DNA from 3 places in the Streptomyces sp. NPDC048248 genome. Region 1 is predicted to be linked to each of the others. Evidence: riboswitches for the same ligand, from Rfam matches in the RefSeq annotation. Region 1 holds a riboswitch; each other region holds the start of a gene.
What was found. Region 1 has a riboswitch for cyclic di-AMP ahead of ACGFZW_RS14200 (M23 family metallopeptidase). Riboswitches for the same ligand answer to the same signal wherever they lie in the genome.
Positions count from the first base shown of each region.

Region 2: it holds a riboswitch for cyclic di-AMP, as region 1 does, so the genes downstream of both, ACGFZW_RS09215 (transglycosylase family protein) here and ACGFZW_RS14200 (M23 family metallopeptidase) in region 1, are expected to answer to the same signal.
Region 3: it holds a riboswitch for cyclic di-AMP, as region 1 does, so the genes downstream of both, ACGFZW_RS21055 (NlpC/P60 family protein) here and ACGFZW_RS14200 (M23 family metallopeptidase) in region 1, are expected to answer to the same signal.

Region 1 covers NZ_JBICZL010000006.1:114,160-121,175, forward strand. The annotation lists gene ACGFZW_RS14185 (DNA topoisomerase (ATP-hydrolyzing) subunit A) at 1-76, opposite strand, end outside; gene ACGFZW_RS14190 (M16 family metallopeptidase) at 342-1,694, shown strand; gene ACGFZW_RS14195 (M16 family metallopeptidase) at 1,724-3,100, shown strand; cyclic di-AMP (ydaO/yuaA leader) riboswitch at 3,344-3,500, shown strand; gene ACGFZW_RS14200 (M23 family metallopeptidase) at 3,513-4,325, shown strand; gene ACGFZW_RS14205 (GntR family transcriptional regulator) at 4,533-5,222, shown strand; gene ACGFZW_RS14210 (HPr family phosphocarrier protein) at 5,686-5,967, opposite strand; gene ACGFZW_RS14215 (GNAT family N-acetyltransferase) at 6,190-7,016, shown strand, end outside.
Region 2 covers NZ_JBICZL010000004.1:65,267-72,282, forward strand. The annotation lists gene ACGFZW_RS09195 (exopolyphosphatase) at 1-475, opposite strand, end outside; gene ACGFZW_RS09200 (DUF501 domain-containing protein) at 472-1,014, opposite strand; gene ACGFZW_RS09205 (septum formation initiator family protein) at 1,095-1,547, opposite strand; gene eno (phosphopyruvate hydratase) at 1,687-2,973, opposite strand; gene ACGFZW_RS09215 (transglycosylase family protein) at 3,472-4,116, opposite strand; cyclic di-AMP (ydaO/yuaA leader) riboswitch at 4,124-4,334, opposite strand; gene ACGFZW_RS09220 (transglycosylase family protein) at 4,545-5,576, opposite strand; gene ACGFZW_RS09225 (cytochrome P450) at 5,794-7,016, opposite strand, start outside.
Region 3 covers NZ_JBICZL010000009.1:184,144-191,159, forward strand. The annotation lists gene ACGFZW_RS21045 (M23 family metallopeptidase) at 1-243, shown strand, start outside; gene pcrA (DNA helicase PcrA) at 320-2,803, opposite strand; cyclic di-AMP (ydaO/yuaA leader) riboswitch at 3,253-3,439, shown strand; gene ACGFZW_RS21055 (NlpC/P60 family protein) at 3,447-4,598, shown strand; gene ACGFZW_RS21060 (hypothetical protein) at 4,784-5,137, opposite strand; gene ACGFZW_RS21065 (NlpC/P60 family protein) at 5,498-6,586, shown strand; gene ACGFZW_RS21070 (alpha/beta hydrolase) at 6,740-7,016, opposite strand, start outside.

The DNA of each region.
Region 1 (7,016 bases):
CGTCGACGACGTCGATGTCGAGGATCCTCTCCTCGAAGTCGTCCGGCGGCGGGGTCTTCGTGCTGCGGCGGGCCATCGCGGCTGCGGCTCCTTCTGCTGCGTCTACTGCCGATGTTGGATCAACCAGCTGGGGATCAACCGGTGAGTCTGCCTGAGTCTGACGCGGACCATTGTGGACCGCCCCACTGACAACGCCGACCGCGACTCCCCCTTCGGCCGACGAGGGAGCGGCGCGGAGCCCTCGTACGGGGCCTGTCGATCGGGAACTTCGCCAGATGCCGACGCGCTTGCATACAGTGACAGAACTTCCTCGCAAGCGGATCGAAGGGACGTACATGCCCATGGGTCACACGGCCACAGAACAAGCCGGCTCCGGCGGCCTGACAGCGACCGAGCACCGGCTGGCCAACGGCCTGCGCGTGGTGCTCTCCGAGGACCACCTGACGCCTGTCGCAGCCGTCTGCCTGTGGTACGACGTCGGCTCCCGCCACGAGGTCAAGGGCCGTACCGGCCTGGCTCACCTCTTCGAGCACCTGATGTTCCAGGGCTCCGCCCAGGTGAAGGGCAACGGTCACTTCGAGCTCGTCCAGGGCGCGGGCGGCTCGCTGAACGGCACCACGAGCTTCGAGCGCACCAACTACTTCGAGACCATGCCCGCCCACGAGCTGGAGCTCGCGCTCTGGCTGGAGGCGGACCGGATGGGCTCGCTGCTCACCGCGCTCGACGACGAGTCGCTGGAGAACCAGCGCGACGTCGTGAAGAACGAGCGCCGCCAGCGCTACGACAACGTCCCTTACGGCACGGCCTTCGAGAAGCTGACGGCCATGGCGTACCCGGAGGGCCACCCCTACCACCACACGCCCATCGGATCGATGGCCGACCTGGACGCGGCCTCCCTGGAGGACGCGCGCGCCTTTTTCCGCACCTACTACGCGCCCAACAACGCCGTCCTGTCGATCGTCGGCGACATCGACCCCGCGCAGACCCTGGCCTGGGTGGAGCGGTACTTCGGCTCGATCCCCGGGCACGACGGCAAGCAGCCGCCGCGGGACGGCTCGTTGCCCGAGACCCTCGGCGGCGAGCTGCGCGAGGTCGTCGAGGAAGAGGTCCCCGCCCGCGCGCTGATGGCGGCCTACCGGCTGCCGCACGACGGCACCCGCGAGGCGGACGCCGCCGACCTCGCGCTCACCGTTCTGGGCGGCGGCGAGTCCTCCCGCCTCTACAACCGCCTGGTGCGCCGTGACCGCAGCGCCGTCGCGGCCGGCTTCGGGCTGCTGCGGCTGGCCGGCGCGCCGTCGCTCGGCTGGCTGGACGTCAAGACGTCCGGTGGGGTTGAGGTCCCGGACATCGAGCGTGCGGTCGACGAGGAGCTGGCCCGGTTCGCCGCCGAGGGGCCGACCCCGGAGGAGATGGAGCGTGCGCAGGCCCAGTTGGAGCGCGAGTGGCTGGACCGCCTCGCGACGGTCAGCGGCCGCGCCGACGAACTCTGCCGGTTCGCCGTCCTGTTCGGCGACCCGCAGCTCGCGCTGACCGCCGTGCAGCGCGTCCTGGAGATCACCCCGCAGGAAGTGCAGGCGGTGGCCAAGGCTCGGCTGCGTCCCGACAACCGCGCGGTGCTCGTGTACGAGCCCACCGAGCCGGCCGACGCGGCCGCCGGCACCGCTGAGAACGACGACGAGGAGGCGGCCCAGTGAGCGACGCCGTGACCAGCGCAGATTCCACCATGACCAGCATGGAGTTCCACCCCAGGCCGCAGGGTGGCGCGCCCCGGCCGTGGGCCTTCCCGGCACCGGACCGCGGCCAACTGCCCAACGGGCTCACCCTCCTGACCAGCCACCGCCCCGGTCAGCAGGTCGTCGCCGTCGAGATCAACCTCGTCGCGCCCCTGGAGGCCGAGCCCGAGGGCCTGGACGGCGTCGCCACGATCATGGCCCGCGCGCTGTCCGAGGGCACCGACAAGCACGACGCCGAGGAGTTCGCGGCCGAGCTGGAGCGCTGCGGCGCCACCATGGACGCGCACGCCGACCACCCCGGTCTGCGGGTCTCCCTCGAAGTGCCGGCGTCGCGGCTGGACCACGCCCTCGGCCTGCTCGCCGACGCGCTGCGCGCGCCCGCCTTCCCGGACAGCGAGATCGAGCGGCTGGTGCGCAACCGCCTCGACGAGATCCCGCACGAGCTCGCCAACCCCGCCCGGCGGGCCGCGATGGCCCTGTCCAAGGAACTGTTCCCGGCGACCTCCCGGATGTCGCGGCCCCGCCAGGGCACCGAGGAGACCGTCGAGCGGATCGACGCCGCGGCCGTGCGAGCCTTCTACGCGGCGCATGTACGGCCCGCGACGGCCACCGCCGTCATCGTCGGTGACTTCACCGGCATCGACCTGGACGCGTCGCTCGCCGGCACCCTCGGCGCCTGGACGGGTTCGACCGCCGAGCCGGTGAAGGCCTCGCCGATCACCGCGGACGACACCGGCCGCGTGGTGATCGTGGACCGCCCCGGCGCCGTCCAGACGCAGCTGCTCATCGGCCGCATCGGTGCCGACCGGCACGACCGGGTCTGGCCCGCGCAGGTCCTCGGCACGTACTGCCTGGGCGGCACCCTCACCTCCCGCCTGGACCGCGTCCTGCGCGAGGAGAAGGGCTACACGTACGGGGTGCGTGCGTTCGGCCAGGTGCTGCGCTCCACCGCGGACGGCAGCGGCGCCGCGATGCTCGCCATCAGCGGCTCGGTCGACACCGCCTCCACCGGCCCGGCGCTGGAGGACCTGTGGAAGGTGCTCCGCACCGTGGCGGCGGAGGGACTCACGGACGCCGAGCGCGATGTCGCCGTGCAGAACCTCGTGGGGGTCGCGCCGCTGAAGTACGAGACGGCTGCCGCCGTCGCGGGCACCCTCGCCGACCAGGTCGAGCAGCATCTGCCGGACGACTTCCAGGCGCAGCTGTACGCGCGGCTGGCCGAGACCGGCACGGTCGAGGCGACCGCCGCGGTGGTGAACGCCTTCCCCGGGGACCGGCTGGTGACGATCCTGGTGGGCGACGCCGCGCAGATCGCCGAGCCCGTCAAGGCACTGGGCATCGGTGAGGTGAAGGTCGTCGGCGGCTGACCTGCCGTTGGTGACACCGCGGCGGTCCGGCGGGGGCCGGTGACCGTCGCTCATATGGCATGAAAAGGGATCCCGTGACGCTCGCTCGTCACGGGATCACCTTTATGTCCGGATTGTTGTGGCTGGTTGCGTGGTGCCCCTGTGGCGTGCCGCACAAAGTGCCGGTTCTGTTTGCCGATTGAAAGATGTCCCGTTTAGCGTCAGTCCGGCTGTTCGTCAGAAGTACGCCGCAACCGTGGCACCGGGCAGTCATCGCCGAGTCCCCGTACGGCGCGAGCCAGGGGAGCCGGGGACCCACATGTCCCCTGGGGTGAATCGGATCCCTCCTCGGAGGGGGCCGTAGGAGACCTTCCTGCTCCGAACCCGTCAGCTAACCCGGTAGGCGAGAAGGAAGGAAAGGACAAGCCAGCACATGGCGTTCACCCGTGCCACCGGGAAGCATCGTGGTGCGAGCCGCACTGCTCGCACGACCCGCAAAATCGCCGGCATAGCCACCCTCACCGCCACCGGCGTCGTCGCCTCCGTGGCCTCGCCGGCGCTGGCCGCCACGGACGCGGCCCCCACCCAGGGCACCGGCCTGCAGCAGGCCGTCGTGGCCGGCGACCAACTCGCCGGCCGCATCGCCGCCCAGGCCGACGCCCAGCAGGCGGCCGCCGAGGCCGCCGCCGCGAAGGCCAAGGCCGAGGCCCTGGCCGAGAAGGTGGCCGAGGAGGCCAAGCAGCGCGCCGAGGAAGCCAAGAAGAAGGCCGAGGCGAAGGCCAAGGCGGAGCGCGAGGCCAAGGAGCGCGCCGCGCGCGAGGCGGAGCGCAAGCGCCTCAACGCCTTCGTCGCGCCCGTCGAGGGCTCCTACGTCTCCACCCCGTACAAAGCCACCAGCGGTCTGTGGTCCTCCGGCAGCCACTCCGGCATCGACTTCCACGCCGCCTCGGGCAGCTCGGTGCACGCCGTGGGCCGTGGCACCGTCGTCGAGGCCGGCTGGGGCGGCGCGTACGGCAACAACATCGTGATCAAGATGAACGACGGCACGTACACCCAGTACGGCCACTTGTCGTCGCTGGGCGTCTCGGTCGGCCAGACCGTCACCCCCGGCCAGCAGATCGGCCTCTCCGGCGCCACCGGCAACGTCACCGGGCCGCACCTGCACTTCGAGGCCCGCACCGGCCCCGACTACGGCTCGGACATCGACCCGATCGCCTACCTCCGCGGCCACGGCGTCAACGTCTGACGCGTACGGCACCGCAGCCTCTCCGAAGCCCCGGCCACGGCCGGGGCTTCGGCGTTATCGGTGCACGCCGCTCACCGGACAGGCCGATGGCCAAAAAATATCCATGAATACCCGAAGCCCGTCGGAAAACCCGTCCCGGTCGAATAGAGTCACGGAAATGTCGCCGATCGGCGGCGTTTCCAGGGGATTACGGCGGAGGCACGGACGATGCGAGGCCATATTTCCGCGCAGGCGGTATGCACGGCGATTCGCGACGACATCGTCTCCGGTGTGCTCGCGCCGGGGAGCAGGCTGATCGAGGACATCCTGGCGGCCCGTTACGGCGTCTCCAGGGTCCCCGTCCGGGAGGCGCTGCGGACCTTGCAGTCCGAGGGGTTCGTCACCACCCGGCATCATGCGGGCGCCTGCGTCGCCGAGCCGACCGAGCAGGAGGCCGCCGATCTGCTGGACATCCGCGCCCTGTTGGAGCCCCTGGGCGCCGCCCGCGCGGCCACCCGCCGCAGTCCCGCCCACCTCAAGGTGCTGCGCGGCCTCGTCCGGCTGGGCCGGGAGCGCGCCCGCCACGGCCACCCCGCGGACCTGCGTCAACTGGACGGCTGGTTCCACGAAACCCTCGCCCAGGCGGCCGGCAGCCCCAGCTTGACGGCGCTGCTCACACAGCTGCGGCGCAAGATCGAGTGGATGTACGTCGTGGAACTGCCCGTCCGAGTCGCCGAGTCGTGGGACGAGCACGGCGCGGTGTTGGACGCGGTGGCCCGGGGTGACGCCGAGCGCGCCCGCGTCTTGATGGCCGCTCATATCGAGCGGTCCCTGCCCGTGCACCGGCTGCGCAGGCCCGGCGCGGCCGAGGTGAGGAAGCCGAAACAGCCCGTCAACACGGCGCGCGCCCGACATTAACAAAGGCCCTGTATACAAAGAAGGCGCGTAATGCGTTGCGCACGGGGAAACGGCGGCCGGCATTCGGCTTGTTTTCTCACGGCCGGGCCCGGAATTCGGTGCACCGGATATTCGGCATGCCTGCGTGGCGGCGCCGAATTACCGTCGCAATGCCTTGGCATAATGCGCGGCGCTGATTATCCCGCGCCATTTTTCTGCCGGTTCCACCGAAGCTGACCGCCCGAACCTGGCCGCCGAGGCTCTTGGGTGCTTAACAGGGAACGCCCCGCTTCGCCGGGAGCTACGAGCTCCCGTCGGAGGCTTCGAGGCTTCTGCCGGCGCCGGCACGCCCCGGCAACGGGACTGTCCCGGAGACGGAACGGCCGAACGGCGAAAACGGCCCGGGCAACGAAAACGGCCCCGCCGTGGCGACCGTTGGCCGGTCGCCACGGCGGGGCCGTGGACGCTTGGGGTCCCCAGGGACTCAGACGGTCTCGGGGAGCTCCTCAAGGCCGTCCGCGACGAGCTTGGCCAGGCGGTCGAGCGCGGCGTCGGCGCCTTCGGCGTCGGAGGCCAGCACGATTTCCTCGCCACCCTCGGCGCCGAGGCCCAGGACCGCGAGCATGGAGGCGGCGTTGACCGGGTTGCCCTCGGCCTTGGCGATCGTCACCGGGACGCCGGCCGCGGTGGCGGCACGGACGAAGATCGACGCGGGACGGGCGTGCAGGCCCTCGGCCCATCCGACATTGACGCGGCGCTCAGCCATGGTGTTGCCCTTCAAGTCGTGACTGTTGTCTAGACCAGTCTCTCACGGTGCCGGGATGTCCCGGCGGCCCGTCGGCCTGGCCTTCCTGCGTGTGGCCCCTCCCCGGGGGAGGCACCGGCGAACGGGCCGTGGCCCGCGCCGGGCACGGTAGCCGTGCCTGTTCCGCTTCCAGAGGGTACGCATGCCGAGCCGGTTGTCGGTGCCCGGCCGTACCCTGGCCGCATGCAGACGCCGCCGGACCTCGCCTACCCGACCCACTGGGAAGCCGATGTGGTGCTGCGCGACGGCGGCACGGCGCGCATCCGCCCCATCGCCGCCGATGACGCCGAGCGGCTGACCTCCTTCTACGAGCAGGTCTCGGACGAGTCGAAGTACTACCGCTTCTTCGCGCCCTACCCGCGTCTGTCCGACCGCGATGTGCACCGCTTCACCCACCACGACTACGTCGACCGGGTCGGCCTGGCCGCCACCGTCGGCGGCGAGTTCATCGCCACCGTCCGCTACGACCGGATCGACGACCAGGGGCTGCCCGCCAAGGACCCCGAGGACGACCAGGCCGAGGTGGCCTTCCTGGTCCAGGACGCCCACCAGGGCCGCGGCGTCGCCTCCGCCCTCCTGGAACACATCGCCGCCGTCGCCCGCGAGCGCGGTATCCGCCGCTTCGCCGCCGAGGTGCTCCCCGCGAACACTAAAATGATCAAGGTGTTCACCGATGCCGGCTACACGCAGAAGCGCACCTTCGAGGACGGCGTGGTGCGCCTCGAATTCGACCTGGAACCGACCGAGCAGTCCATGGCCGTGATGCGCGGTCGTGAGCAGCGCGCCGAGGCCCGCTCCGCCCAGCGGCTGCTGGCCCCCGGCTCGGTGGCCGTCATCGGAGCCGGCCGCGCCCCCGGAGGCATCGGCCGCACCGCCCTGCGCAACGTCCTCGACGCCGGCTTCACGGGCCGTCTGCACGCCGTCAACCACGCCTTCGCCGACGGCACGGACCGGCTGGAGCCCGAGGGCGTGCCGGCCGTCCGCTCCCTGAGCGAGATCCCCGACCCGGT
Region 2 (7,016 bases), on a different contig from region 1:
GCGCGGCGCGCACCGAAGCGGAGCCGAGCACGAACTCGGTCGAGCCGCCGCCGATGTCCACCACCAGATAGGGCGGTTCGACGTCGTCACGGCCCGCGAGCTCCTTGGTGGCGCCGTTGAAGGAGAACTCCGCCTCCTGGTCGCCGGTGATCACCTCGGGCTCCACGCCCAGGATGTCGACCACCCCGCGGACGAAGTCCGCGCGGTTGTCGGCGTCCCGCGAGGCGGAGGTCGCCACGAACCGGAGCCGCTCGGCGCCCAGACCCTTGATCACCGCGGCGTACTCCCGGCACGCCGCGAAGGTACGCTCCAGCGCCTCGGGCGCGAGCCGCCCGGTGCGGTCCACGCCCTGCCCCAACCGGACGATCTGCATCCGGCGGTCCAGGTCCTTCAGCTCGCCCGTCGCCGGATCGACGTCCGCGACCAGCAGCCGGATGGAGTTCGTACCGCAGTCGATGGCGGCGACCCGCTTCATTCGGCAGCTCCTTCGGGGGTGTCCTGGCACGGCGACACGCACGGCCCCTTCGCCCACCACTCCGGCAGCATCGCGATGGCCTCGTCGCCGAGCGGGTTGACGCCCGGCCCGGCGGCGAGCGAGTGGCCGACGAGGACGTGCAGGCACTTGACCCGGTCGGGCATACCGCCCGCGCTCGGGAAGCCCTGCAGCACCTCGATGGCGTCCCGGCGCCGGATGTAGTCCTCGTGTGCCGCCCGGTAGGCGGCGGCCAGCTCCGGGTCGCTCGCCAGCCGTTCGGTCATCTCCTTCATCACGCCGTTGGCCTCCAGCGTGCCGATCGCGGAGGCCGCACGCGGGCAGGTGAGGTAGTAGAGCGTGGGGAAGGGGGTGCCGTCCTCCAGGCGCGGCGCCGTCTCGACGACATCCGGCTGGCCGCAGGGGCAGCGGTGCGCGATGGCACGCAGCCCGCGCGGCGGGCGGCCCAACTGCTCCTTGAAGGCGGCGATGTCCTCGGCGGTGGGCTCGGTGGGCTCGGTCTGGGGCGGGGCGGTGTCCATGTGCGCTTTCGGTGAGGTCGGTGGTGCGGGGGACGTGACGGGCCGGAGGGAACGAGGCGGGCCGGGGCGGTGCGGCGGCGCTACCGCCGGTCGGCGGAGTCGACGCCGTCCCACAGATTCTCGTACCAGGGCCGCTGTGCGGCTGCCGGCGCCTTGCGCACCGCACCGGTACGGGGGCCGTCCTGGACGATATATCCGGTCTCGCCCGGCGCGATGTAGTGCAGATGGCGGCGGGCCTGCTGCCGGACGTACTCGGGATCCTGCCAGCGGGCCTTCTCGTCGCGCAGCCGGTTCAGCTCCCGGCCGGCCTCCTGCGCCTTGCGGCGCTGGTCGGCGATGTCCGAACGCTGGGAGACGTACTGCCTTATGGGGTAGGCGAGGGCGACGACCAAGGAGCACATCACCAGGGCGAGCAGGGCGGCACGGCCGGTGAGGCGATTGCGGCGGGGCGGCCGGGCGCGGTAGACCCGGGCGGCGGCCTGCTCGCCGAGCGCCTTGAGTCGGGTCGCGGTCGAGAACCGGTCCGCGGACACATCGCCTCCCCTTGATCACCGGACGGTGCACACATCTGCGCCGGCTCCGCCGCCCGCCGGGCGTCGCAAGCAAAGCCGTCCCCGGCAACGGTACGGGACCGTTGCCGGGGACGCTTCGAAGTGGTGCGCTGCGCTCGCGTCAGTTGGCGGTGCGGAACCGCGGGAAGGCGGAGCGGCCGGCGTAGACGGCGGCGTCGTCGAGGATCTCCTCGATGCGCAGCAGCTGGTTGTACTTGGCGACGCGCTCGGAGCGGGCCGGGGCGCCGGTCTTGATCTGGCCGCAGTTGGTGGCGACGGCGAGGTCGGCGATGGTGACGTCCTCGGTCTCACCGGAGCGGTGGGACATCATGCACTTGAAGCCGTTGCGCTGGGCCAGCTCGACGGCGTCCAGGGTCTCGGTCAGCGAGCCGATCTGGTTGACCTTCACCAGCAGCGCGTTGGCGGAGTTCTCCTCGATGCCGCGGGCCAGGCGCTCGGGGTTGGTGACGAACAGGTCGTCGCCGACCAGCTGCACCTTGGAGCCGAGCTTCTCGGTGATGACGTTCCAGCCGGCCCAGTCGTCCTCGAACAGCGGGTCCTCGATGGAGACGAGCGGGTAGTCAGCGACGAGCCCCTCGTAGTACTCCGTCATCTCGGCGGCCGAGCGCTCCTTGCCCTCGAACTGGTAGACGCCGTCCTTGTAGAACTCGGAGGCGGCGACGTCCAGCGCGAGCGCGATGTCCTGGCCGGGGGTGTAGCCGGCCTGACGGATGGCCTCGAGGATCAGGTCGAGGGCCTCGCGGTTGGAGCCCAGGTTCGGGGCGAAGCCGCCCTCGTCGCCCAGCCCGGTGGACAGGCTGCGCTCCTTCAGGACCTTCTTGAGGGTGTGGTAGACCTCGGCGCCCCAGCGCAGCGCCTCGGAGAAGGACTCCGCGCCGATGGGGGCGATCATGAATTCCTGGATGTCCACGTTGGAGTCGGCGTGCGATCCACCGTTGAGGATGTTCATCATCGGGACGGGCAGGACGTGCGCGTTCGGGCCACCGAGGTAGCGGAACAGCGGGAGGTCACTGGCCTCGGAGGCGGCGTGCGCGACGGCGAGGGAGACGCCGAGGATGGCGTTGGCGCCGAGGGAGCCCTTGTTGTCCGTGGCGTCCAGGTCGAACATCGCCTGGTCGATCAGACGCTGCTCGGTCGCGTCGTAGCCGACGAGCTCCGGGCCGATCTGCTCGATGACGGCCAGGACGGCCTTCTCCACGCCCTTGCCCATGTAGCGGCTCGGGTCGCCGTCACGGAGCTCGATGGCCTCGAAGGCACCGGTCGAGGCGCCGGACGGAACGGCGGCACGGCCCGTGCTGCCGTCGTCGAGGCCGACCTCGACCTCGACCGTGGGATTACCTCGCGAGTCGAGAATTTCGCGGGCTACGACGACGTCGATGGACGGCACGTTGTCTCCTTCATGGGTGTCTGGAGTTCTGCAGCACGAGCCTAACGGCCTTGGGCGCATCCGTTCGCCCTCGGCCCGCTCAGTGGGACGAAAAGAGGCCCAAAAGCCCAGCTCATGGGAGGTTTCACCGCTTTGTTCGCAGAGCGGGAAAAGTTGCCGGACGATGCTGGTCAGGACCGCCTGCCGGGGCCGGGTACGCGCCCTGGCCCGCGACACGCGTTCGGGCCGTCGACACGGAGAAGCCCCGCCGCGGCGCGATGGGGGATGGCGCGCCGCGGCGGGGCGGTCTCACACACGAGCGTGTGGAGCGGAGGAGCAAACGCGGTGGACGCGGGGGACGCGAGTGGGGAGGAGCGGTCCGTCCCCGGTTCACACCGGCTGCCCGGCCTCGGACCCCGCGACGGCCGGGGCGGGCGGATCGTGCGTACCGCCGTACGCACGGACCGCCCGGCCGGCCGGAGGCGGTGAGGTCCTCGGCGCCCCTGTGCGGGGGTCGGCTCAGACGTCGAGCTTCTGGCCGGGGATGATCAGGTTCGGGTTGCCGCCGATGACGGACTTGTTGTCCGCGTAGAGCGCCTTCCAGGTGGTGCCGTGCGCCTTGGCGATCTTGGCGAGGGTGTCGCCCGCCTTGACGGTGTAGTTGCCGGAGCCGTTGGACTTCGGGGCCGGCTTCGACTTCTCGGGCGCGGGGGCCGGGGCCTGCTTCTCGGCCTTCTCGCCGGTGTTGCCCTGCGGGGCGTCGCCGGAGGTGTCGAGGTCGGGGGAGGGGCCACCGGCGGTCAGGTTGCCGGCGCCGGCGCAGGACCAGGCACCGGGGCCCTGGATGGCGAGCAGCTTCTCGGCGGCGGCTATCTGCTGGCTCTTGGTGGCCAGGTCGGCGCGCGCCGCGTACTGGGTGCCACCGGCGGCGGCCCAGCTGGAGTTGGAGAACTGCAGGCCGCCGTAGTAGCCGTTGCCGGTGTTGATCGACCAGTTGCCACCGGACTCGCACTGGGCGACGGCGTCCCAGGTCTCGACGGACGCGGCGGAGGCGGAGGAGGCGCCCATGAGCGGGACGGCCACGGCAGCACCGGCGACACCGGCGAGGGTGACGACGCGGACGGCCTTGGAGGGACGACGGTGCTTGCCCTTGTTGTTCAGCATGGTTCGTTCGTTTCCTCACCGACGCCTGCGAGGTGAGCTGTCGGGTTCGGGCCATGTGAGTTGCCCGGCCGCGTGTACATGACACACGACTTCACCCCAAGCCGGTTGACCCGCTTTCACGGGTGGGGCCGGCGCTTACCTTGGGTCCCCCGCTCCTGCCTTCGGCGCTTGCGCGTCGACCGCCTTCGACCACCGGCAGGATTCGGCGTGTGATCGAAGGGCCCGCTTTGGCGAGCGGTCCTGACCGTAAGCAGGAACCCCCTTGGTGTTCAAACCCCACCATCTGAACCAAGTTGACCGTTTTTGATCATAGGGTGCACCCATTTCTGCAGGTGGACCCATGTTTGGGATTGGCGCACGAGCCGGATGCCGCACCCAGGAACGAGAGCCTTGTCTCACTTTCCCAAAAGGGTGCGAAGGGGAGCGAATTACCCTGCGATGTGCCCGAGATCGAGGATCTGGCCCGGCTTGATCAGGTCCGCGTCGGCGCCGACGACGTCCTCGTTGCGGTCGTAGAGTGCGGGCCACCCACCGGGCACCTCACGGGCCTCAGCGATGGCTGACAGGCTGTCACCGGCGCGCACGGTGTAGTCGCCGCCGGCCGGACCGGTCTGGTGCGCGTCACCGTCACGGGAGGCGTGCCGGCCCGACGACCGGCCGCCGTCGTCCGCCTCGCCCGCGCCCTCGCCGCTCTCCTCGGCGCCGCCGCGGTGCCTGCCCGTGCCGGGCGTCCGATCCTTCGCGGAGTCGCCGCCTGCGGACGCGTCATCCGGCACGTCCGTCCCGTCGGTGCGGTTGCCGCCCTCGTCCGGGCCGTCGGCACGGGAGGGGTCATCGGAACGGGAGGGGTCGTCGCCCCGGTCGTCCGACGTCGGGGAGTCGGACGACTCGGAATCCGCGGGCCCGGACGGCTCGGCGGAATCCGACGCGTCAGGGGAAGGTGTCGCCTCGGAGGGCTTGTCGTCCTCGGACGGGGCGGAGCCGTCGTCGTCGGACGGGTCGGACGAGCCGGAGCCGTCGGACGGGTCCAGAAGGTCCGGGTCGAGGAGGCTCACGCCGCCCGGGTCGACCTCGGGTGACGAGCCGTCCGCGGTCAGCCCGGCGTTCACCGCACAGCTGGGCCAGGCGTCGGGTCCGCGGTCGTCCAGGATCGCCTCGGCCACGGATATCTGCTGGGAGCGGCTGGCGAGGTCGGGGCGCGAGGCGTAGTCAGCGCCGCCGTACTCGTCCCACATGTCCTGGGTCAGTTGCAGGCCGCCGTAGAAGCCGTTGCCCGAGGCCGCGCTCCACATCCCGCCGCTCTCGCACTGCGCGACGCGGTCCCAGGTCGCGGTGTCGGCGGCGTGTGCGCCACTCGCCCCGAGCAGCGGCAGGGCGATACCGGCGCCGGTGACCCCCGCCGTGACAAAGATGGCCGGTGCTTGACGGGGGCGCCGGTGTCGGCCGTTCCCGGAACGCATGCGGTTGCCTTTCGCGCGGCGGTGGAGTTGTCCGATCGTCGGCCGCGCCCGGCACACCAATACATCCGGTGCACCAGGTTTGACTTCCGCCGATCGGGTGAAGCTCTTCGGTTCGGTCGAAAGGTAGCCGGGGTCACGGGTAGTCACAAGCCGGTGTAGTGGAGATCACGTAAAGGTCACACAGGTGACGGAGCGTCAATTCTGGACCCGTCCCCGGTCAGGGCCGCGGAGGCGTGAACTCCACCGGAAGCGAGCGCAGTCCGCGCATGATGAGACCGCCGCGCCAGCGCAAATCATCAGGTTCCGCCGCAAGCCGGATGTCCGGCAGCCGGGTCAGCAGCGTCGCGAGGGCGGTCTGCCCTTCGAGCCGGGCCAGCGGGGCACCCAGGCAGTAGTGGATGCCGTGCCCGTATCCCAGGTGCTGGTTGTCGCGCCGGGTGAGGTCGAGGGTGTCCGGCTCGGGGAACCGCTCCGGGTCGCGATCCGCCGCGGCCAGCACCACCAGGACGGGGTCGCCCTCGGCGATGCGCTGCCCGCCCAGCGTCAGCTCCTGCGTCGCGAACCGCCACGTCGCCAGCTCGACCGGACCGTCGTAGCGCAGCAGCTCCTCGATGCCGGTGGCGAGCAGCTCGGTGTCCCCCGCCTCCATCGACTTCTGCAGCAGTTCCCGCTGCGCGGGGTTGCGCAGCAGTGCGTAGGTGCCGTTGCCGATGAGGTTGACGGTGGTCTCGAAGCCGGCGAAGAGCAGGATGAAGGCCATCGCCGCGACCTCGTTCTCACTGAGGTGCTCACCGTGGTCGGAGGCGCGGATCAGGCCGGAGATCAGGTCCTCGTCCGCCTCGTCGCCGAGGGACTCGCGCTTGCGGTGGATCAGTTCGGCGAGATAGCCGCGCATCTTCTTCACCGACCTGGCGACCCCGCCGCGCGGGCCGCCGCCGTGCCGGATCATCATCCCCGCCCAGTCCCGGAAGTCGTCCTGGTCCTCGCGCGGGACGCCGAGCAGATCGCAGATCGCGTAGATCGGGAGCGGGAAGGCGAACTCGTGGATGAGGTCCGCCGCTCCGGTCTCCGCGCCCGGCTGCTTGGCGATCATGGCGTCGATGAGGGAGTCGGTCAGCTCCTGCACCCGGGGGGCGAAGGCCGCGACCCGGCGCGGGGTGAACGCCTTCGCCACCAGGCGGCGGAGCCGGGTGTGGTCCGGGGGGTCGATGTTGAGCAGATGCGTCATCAGGTTGGCGCTGCGCTCCCCCGGGATGCCGACCTTGCCCTTGCCGTGCGCGGCCTCGCTGTGGTGCCGGGGGTTCTTGGAGAGCCGGGCGTCGGCGAGTGCCTGCCGGGCGTCGGTGTAGCGGGTCACCAGCCAGGCATCGACGCCGCTGGGCAGTGCGGTCCTGTGCACCGGCGCGTGGGTGCGCAGCCAGGCGTACGCGGGGTAGGGGT
Region 3 (7,016 bases), on a different contig from region 1:
TGGAACTCCGCGTACGGCAACATGGCGATCGTGACGGCGCCCGACGGCACCGAGACCTGGTACTGCCACCTCAGCAGCACCAAGATCCGCTCCGGTTCGGTCAAGGCCGGTGACCAGATCGCCTACTCGGGCAACTCCGGTAACTCCACCGGGCCGCATCTGCACTTCGAGGTGCGCCCCGGCGGCGGCGAGGCGGTCGACCCGCTGCCGTGGCTGCGCAGCCACGGCCTCGACCCCAACTGACCGGATCCCGGCCCGTCGGAGGGCCGAGGGCGGCGCCCCCGGCCCGATGACTCCGACGTCTCCGCCGCCCCCGCCGCTACAGCTTCTGCACCGGCGCGTACCGCAGCAGCAGCCGCTTGGGCTTCTCGCCGCCGAAATCAATCGTCGCCTCGGCGTTGTCGCCACTGCCCTTGACGCCCACGACGGTGCCGAGCCCGAAGCTGTCGTGGGTGACACGGTCGCCGATGGTCAGCGCGACCACCGTGCGGTCCTTCGACCGGCGGGTCGCGAAGCCGCTCGGGCCCTTCGCCCGCGCCGATGACGACAGCGCGGAGCCGATGCCGCTCCCGAAACCGCCGCCCGACGAGAGCCCGCCCATCGAGGCGGACGGCGTCGCGGGCCCGGTCCGCTTCCATTCGACGTAGTCGTCCGGGATCTCTTCCAGGAACCGGGAGGCGGGGTTGTACGACGGCTGGCCCCAGGCGCTGCGCATCGTCGAGCGGGTGAGGTAGAGCCGCTCACGGGCGCGGGTGATGCCCACATACGCCAGCCGGCGCTCCTCCTCCAGCTCCTTGGTCTGGCCCAGCGAGCGCATGTGCGGGAAGACGCCGTCCTCCATGCCGGTGAGGAAGACCACCGGGAATTCCAGGCCCTTGGCGGTGTGCAGGGTCATGAGGGTGATGACGCCGCTGCCGTCCTCGTCCTCGTCCGGGATCTGGTCGGAGTCGGCGACCAGCGCGACCTGCTCCAGGAAGTCGGAGAGGGTGCCGGGGTTCTCCTCGCCGCGGTCCTGCTCGAACTCCAGGGCCACCGCGGCGAGTTCCTGGAGGTTTTCGATCCGGGTCTCGTCCTGCGGGTCGGTTGAGGCCTGGAGTTCGGCGAGGTAGCCGGTGCGTTCCAGGACCGCCTCCAGGACGGTCGCCGGGCCGGCGCCGGACTCGACGATGGTGCGCAGCTCCTCCATGAGGACGTTGAACCGGCGGACGGCGTTGGCGGAGCGGGCGGCCATGCCGTACGCCTCGTCGACCCGGCGCAGCGCCTGCGGGAAGGTGATCTTCTCGCGGAGGGACAGGGCGTCGATCATCGCCTCGGCGCGGTCGCCGATGCCGCGCTTGGGGACGTTCAGGATCCGGCGCAGCGGGACGGTGTCCTCGGGGTTGGCGAGCACCCGCAGATACGCGAGGACGTCGCGGACCTCCTTGCGCTCGTAGAAGCGCACGCCGCCGACGACCTTGTAGGGGAGCCCCACCCGGATGAAGATCTCTTCGAAGACACGGGACTGTGCGTTGGTGCGGTAGAAGATCGCGACGTCGCCGGCCTTGGCGTCGCCCGCGTCGGTGAGCCGGTCGATCTCGTCGGCGACGAACTGGGCCTCGTCGTGCTCGGTGTCGGCGACATAGCCGGTGATCTTGGGGCCGGCTCCGGCGTCCGTCCAGAGGTTCTTGGGGCGGCGGTTCTCGTTGCGCTCGATGACGGCGTTGGCGGCGCTGAGGATCGTCTGACTCGAGCGGTAGTTCTGCTCCAGCAGGATCGTCGTGGCGTCCGGGTAGTCCTCCTCGAACTGGAGGATGTTGCGGATCGTGGCGCCGCGGAAGGCGTAGATGGACTGGTCGGCGTCGCCGACGACGCACAGTTCGCCGGCGTCCTCCGCGGGGCCGACCAGTTCGCGTACGAGGGTGTACTGGGCGTGGTTGGTGTCCTGGTACTCGTCGACCAGCACGTGCCGGAAGCGGCGGCGGTAGTGGTCGGAGACATCCGGGAAGGCCTGGAGGAGGTTGACCGTCGTCATGATGATGTCGTCGAAGTCGAGGGCGTTGGCCTCGCGCAGGCGTGCTTGATACATCGAGTACGCCTCGGCGACGGACTTCTCGAACCCGTCGGCAGCCTGCTGGGCGAAGGTCTCCTCGTCGATGAGCTCGTTCTTGAGGTTGGAGACCTTGGCGCTGAAGGACTTGGGCGGGAAGCGCTTGGGGTCGAGATCGAGGTCCCGGCACACCAGCGCCATCAGCCGCTTGGAGTCGGCCGCGTCGTAGATCGAGAAGGAGGACGTGAAGCCCAGCTTCTTGCTCTCCCGGCGCAGGATCCGGACGCAGGCGCTGTGGAAGGTGGAGACCCACATGGCGTGGGCACGCGGGCCGACCAGCTCCTCGACGCGCTCCTTCATCTCGCCCGCGGCCTTGTTGGTGAAGGTGATGGCGAGGATCTGGCCCGGGTGCACACCGCGCGCGCCGAGCAGATGCGCGATGCGGTGCGTCAGGACGCGGGTCTTGCCGGAACCGGCGCCCGCGACGATCAGCAGCGGTCCGCCGGTGTGCGCCACGGCGGCCTTCTGCTGGTCGTTGAGTCCCTCCAGGAGGGCGTCCGGATCGACCGCGGGGCGCGCGGCGCCGTCGCGGTAGTAGAGGTCGCGCCCCGGGCCGATGGCGTGCGGGATCCCGCCGGGCACGTCGAAGCGGCCACCGAACAGGTCGGCGGGGATCTCCTCCTGTGCGGGACCGTCCTCGTCCTCGGGAGGCGGCGGGGGTTCCTCGCCCTTCGGGCCGAGGTCCGCCAGGAAGCTGTCGTCAAAGAGGCTGCTCATCGCCCACCGAGTCTAGGCGGCCCCACCGACAGCCCGCCCCGGAGTAGCCGATAGTGGGGTCCGAATCGGCCCGGGCGGCGCCGGAGGAGACCGGGAAGCGGCTGAACGGGAGCCGGTGACGGGTCGCGCAGGGGCCGAAATGGGACGGGCGGGGCCGTGGGGCGCCGAAACCGGGAGCCGGCGGGCGACGGGGACGGCGCCGGTTGTCGACGACGGGGCACCTCGGCCCGTTTCGTCACCGTCGTGCACCGGATCGTCACAGCCCGGAGCCATGGAGCGGGCCCTCGCCACCAGCACGAAGCCGACATCTGTCGCAACAACGCCTGGCACACGTTCAGGTCACGAAAAGGTTTCGGGCAAATCGAACATCAGCCTTCACAGGAGCCACACGAGTTGGCTACCGTGCTCGCTCGGGCAGCCCGCATCCCCGCAGACGACAGCGTCAGCACGGGCCGCCTCCGCCGAGTCCGGCCCTGCCACGAAGGCATCCGGAGCCGGGGACCCACCAGCACCACCGGGGTGAATCGATCGGCGCGGCCGCCCGAGGCGGACGCGGCGACCGTAGGGCAAGCCTTCCGTCAGCGACACCCGCCCGAACCCGACAGCTAACCCGGTAGGCGGTCCACGGAAGGAGTCGCCGGCCTTGGCGTCGCATCGCAAGCCGCGCACCCGCGTGCTCAGTTCGCCCGGAAGCCGCCGCACGGCAGCCGGGCTCACCACCGCCGCCCTCGCCTCGGTCACGCTGCTCTCGCAGTCCGCCGAAGCGGCGCCCCGGGCGCCCAAGCCCACCATCGAAGAGGTCAAGCAGAAGGTCGACGGCCTCTACCGCCAGGCCGAGGTCGCCACCCAGAAGTACAACGCCGCCAAGGAGAAGGCGGAGGAGCAGCGCGAGACCGTCGACAAGCTCCTCGACGCCGCCGCCAAGCGCGCGGAGCGGATGAACGAGTCCCGGCGCACGCTGGGCACGTTCGCGTCGGCCCAGTACCGCACCGGCGGCATGAACCCGACCGCGCAGCTGATGCTCGCGAAGGACCCGCAGCAGTTCGTCGACCGCAGCCACCTCATGGAGCGGCTGACCGGCCGGCAGAAGCAGGCGGTCACCGACTACCAGGAGCAGCAGGCCGAGGCCACCCGGCAGCGCGCGGAGGCGACCCGCAGTCTGGAGCGGCTGCAGGAGTCCCAGACGTCACTGAAGGAGTCCAAGCAGTCGGTCCAGGGCAAGCTGGCCGAGGCCCGGCAACTGCTGTCCCGGCTGACCGCCCAGGAGAAGGCGCGGCTGGCCGAGCTGGAGCGGAAGCGGGAGGCAGCGGCCGAGCGCAAGGCCGAGGAGCTGGCACGCAAGCAGGCGGAGGAGGAGCGCCGGCAGCGCGAGGAGCAGAAGCAGCCCGGCGACGGCACCTCGGACGGCTCGACCGGCGGCGGCAGCGACACCGGCGGTTCGTACTCGACCAAGGCCGACAAGGCGCTCGCCTTCGCCCGCGCACAGATGGGCAAGCCGTACGTCTGGGGCGCGACCGGCCCCACGTCCTACGACTGCTCGGGGCTGACCCAGGCGGCGTGGAAGGCGGCCGGGGTCGACCTGCCGCGCACGACCTGGGACCAGGTGAAGGTGGGCGAGCGGGTGGCCACCAAGGATCTTCAACCCGGTGACCTGGTCTTCTTCTACGACGACATCAGCCACGTCGGGATGTACATAGGCGGCGGCAAGATGATCCACGCACCGAAACCGGGCGCCAACGTCCGCGAGGAGTCGATCTACTACATGCCGATCTACGGGAGCGTCCGCCCGGCCTGACGCCGGCGCCGCTCTTCCAAGGCCACCCCCCACGGCCACCCCCCACACGCCACCGCGCGGTCACCGCCCCGGAAGTCCGAACCGGACTCCGGAGGCGGGGACCGCGCGGTGAGCCGTCTGCTGGGCCGTCCGCCGGACCTTGCGCGGATGACGCCGTGAGCGCGCGAGCGGCGTACGGGGCCGGATCAGGTCCAGAGCACCGCGATGAAGATGTTGGCGACCGTGAGCAGGCCGACCGCGCCGAACAGCGGCTTGGCGACGGTCTCCTCGTCCCTCTTGACGTAGACCAGCGCCAGGATCACCACCAGGACGGCCATCTTGATGCCGATCTTGATGTTGTTGAGGTCCTGGTCCTGCGCCTGGTTCAGGCCGACCAGCACGATGCCGGTGACCAGCATCGTCAGCGCGCCGTGCAGCATGGCCGGCACGAACCGGGCCCCGCCTGCGCTCATCGCCTTCATCTGGGTCAGGAAGCCGCCCAGCAGGGAGGCGATGCCGATGATGTGCAGGCCGACGAAGATATTGATTACTACGTCCATAGTGCTGGATCGTATCCGCCGCATAGCACGCGCCTTCGGGCAGGGCACCCCCGATCGCCGCATCGGTCAGGGCAGGCAGGCAGCCGACCGCAGCCACGGCGACCGGGCGGTCAGCTACGGACAATCGGCGGTCGAAAGCGAGCAATGCCGGGCAAGCGGGCTCGCCCCGGGGAGGCGCAGGTTTAGCGTCCTCCTCCAGGCGGTCGACTCCCCGCTGTCGCCGGTCTCCGCCCCGGCGACGCGTCGACCGCCCCGCCCGAAGGAATGGCGGCGGCCCGCTCCCCCTCTTCACGGGCCGCCGCCTGACCCACCGGATCCCGCCCGGACCACCCGGGCCACGCACGGCCCGAAGGGAAGGAAGTGACGGCCACAGTGGCGTCGCACCGCAGGACCAGGCACCACCCGCTCGCCCCGCTCGCCCTCACCGGCAGCACGGCGCGCGGCGCGCGCACCGCCCGTACGGCCACCGTTCTGGCCCTCGCCGGAGCCGCCACCGCCACCGCCTTCGACGGCACCGGCCAGGCCGCACCCGAACTCACCCCCGCCCAGGTGCAGGACCGGGTCGACACGCTGTACCAGGAGGCAGAGGTGGCGACACAGAAGTACAACGGCGCGAAGGAGCAGGCCGACGCCGCGCGCGAGGAACTGAGCGAACTCCAGGACGAGGCCGCGCGCAGGACGTTGAAACTGAACGCCGCGAAGGCCGGCCTGGGAACCATGGCCGCCGGCCAGTACCGCTCCGGTGGGATCGACCCCACCGTCCGCCTGCTGCTGTCCGCGGACCCCCAGCGCTACCTCGACGGCGCCACCGTCCTGGAGCGCGCCGGCAGCCACCAGGCGAACGCGGTGGCCGGTTACGCGCGCCGGCTCGGCAGCATCCGACAGGTCCGCGAGCGGGCGGAGGAAACCGCGGAACGGCTGGCCGACACCGAGGCCGCGCTGAAGAAGCACCGGGTGACGGTGGTGCGGAAGCTGGACTCCGCGGAGCGCCTGCTCGACCGGCTGACCGAGGAGCAGCGGCAGCGGATGGCGAACGAGGACGGCTCCGGCGGGAGCGGCGCCGCCGCCTCAGGTGGGGAGGCGGCCTCCCAGGCGCCCAACCCCCGTGCGGCGCAGGCAGTTTCGTATGCGTATACCGCACTGGGAAAGCCCTACGTCTGGGGCGCGACCGGCCCCTCCGCGTACGACTGCTCGGGCCTGACGCAGGCCGCGTGGCAGGCCGGCGGGATCTCCCTGCCCCGTACGACCTACACCCAGATCAACGCGGGCTCCCGGATCGAGCGGTCCCAACTCGCCCCTGGTGACCTGGTGTTCTTCTACTCCGGGATCAGCCACGTCGGTCTCTACATCGGCGACGGCAAGATGATCCACGCCCCGCATCCCGGTGCGCCGGTGCGCATCGCACCGATCGACCAGATGCCGTTCGCTGGAGCCGCCCGCCCTGCCTGACCTGCATGTCGAGGTCAGGCGGAGAGGTGCTCGAGGCCGGGCGGGCGCCTTTGGGGTTCCGGCGACCACCTGTGGGAGTCCCACGGGGCGCCCCCGGCCCGGTGCGCTCCACGACCACCGACCGTCAGCTGCGCTCCCCCGTCACGGCGGTGCTCATGGGCTGAGAGTTCCGTTCGAAGCGGTGATCTGACGGCCCAACCACGCGAAGGTGACCGGCACTTGCTGCTTCCACACCGCCGTGGAGTGCCCGCCCGCGCCCGCCGGGATCTGCTGGACGGTCACCGTCGTCGGCTTCCTCGCGATCTGCTGGAGCCCGAGGCCCGCCTGGTAGCCGTCGCCCGACGCCCCCGAGACGTACAGGGCCGTACGCGGCGGCTTACCCGCCGCGTTGGCCGACCTCAGGATGTTCATCGGGTTGGATTCGACGCGC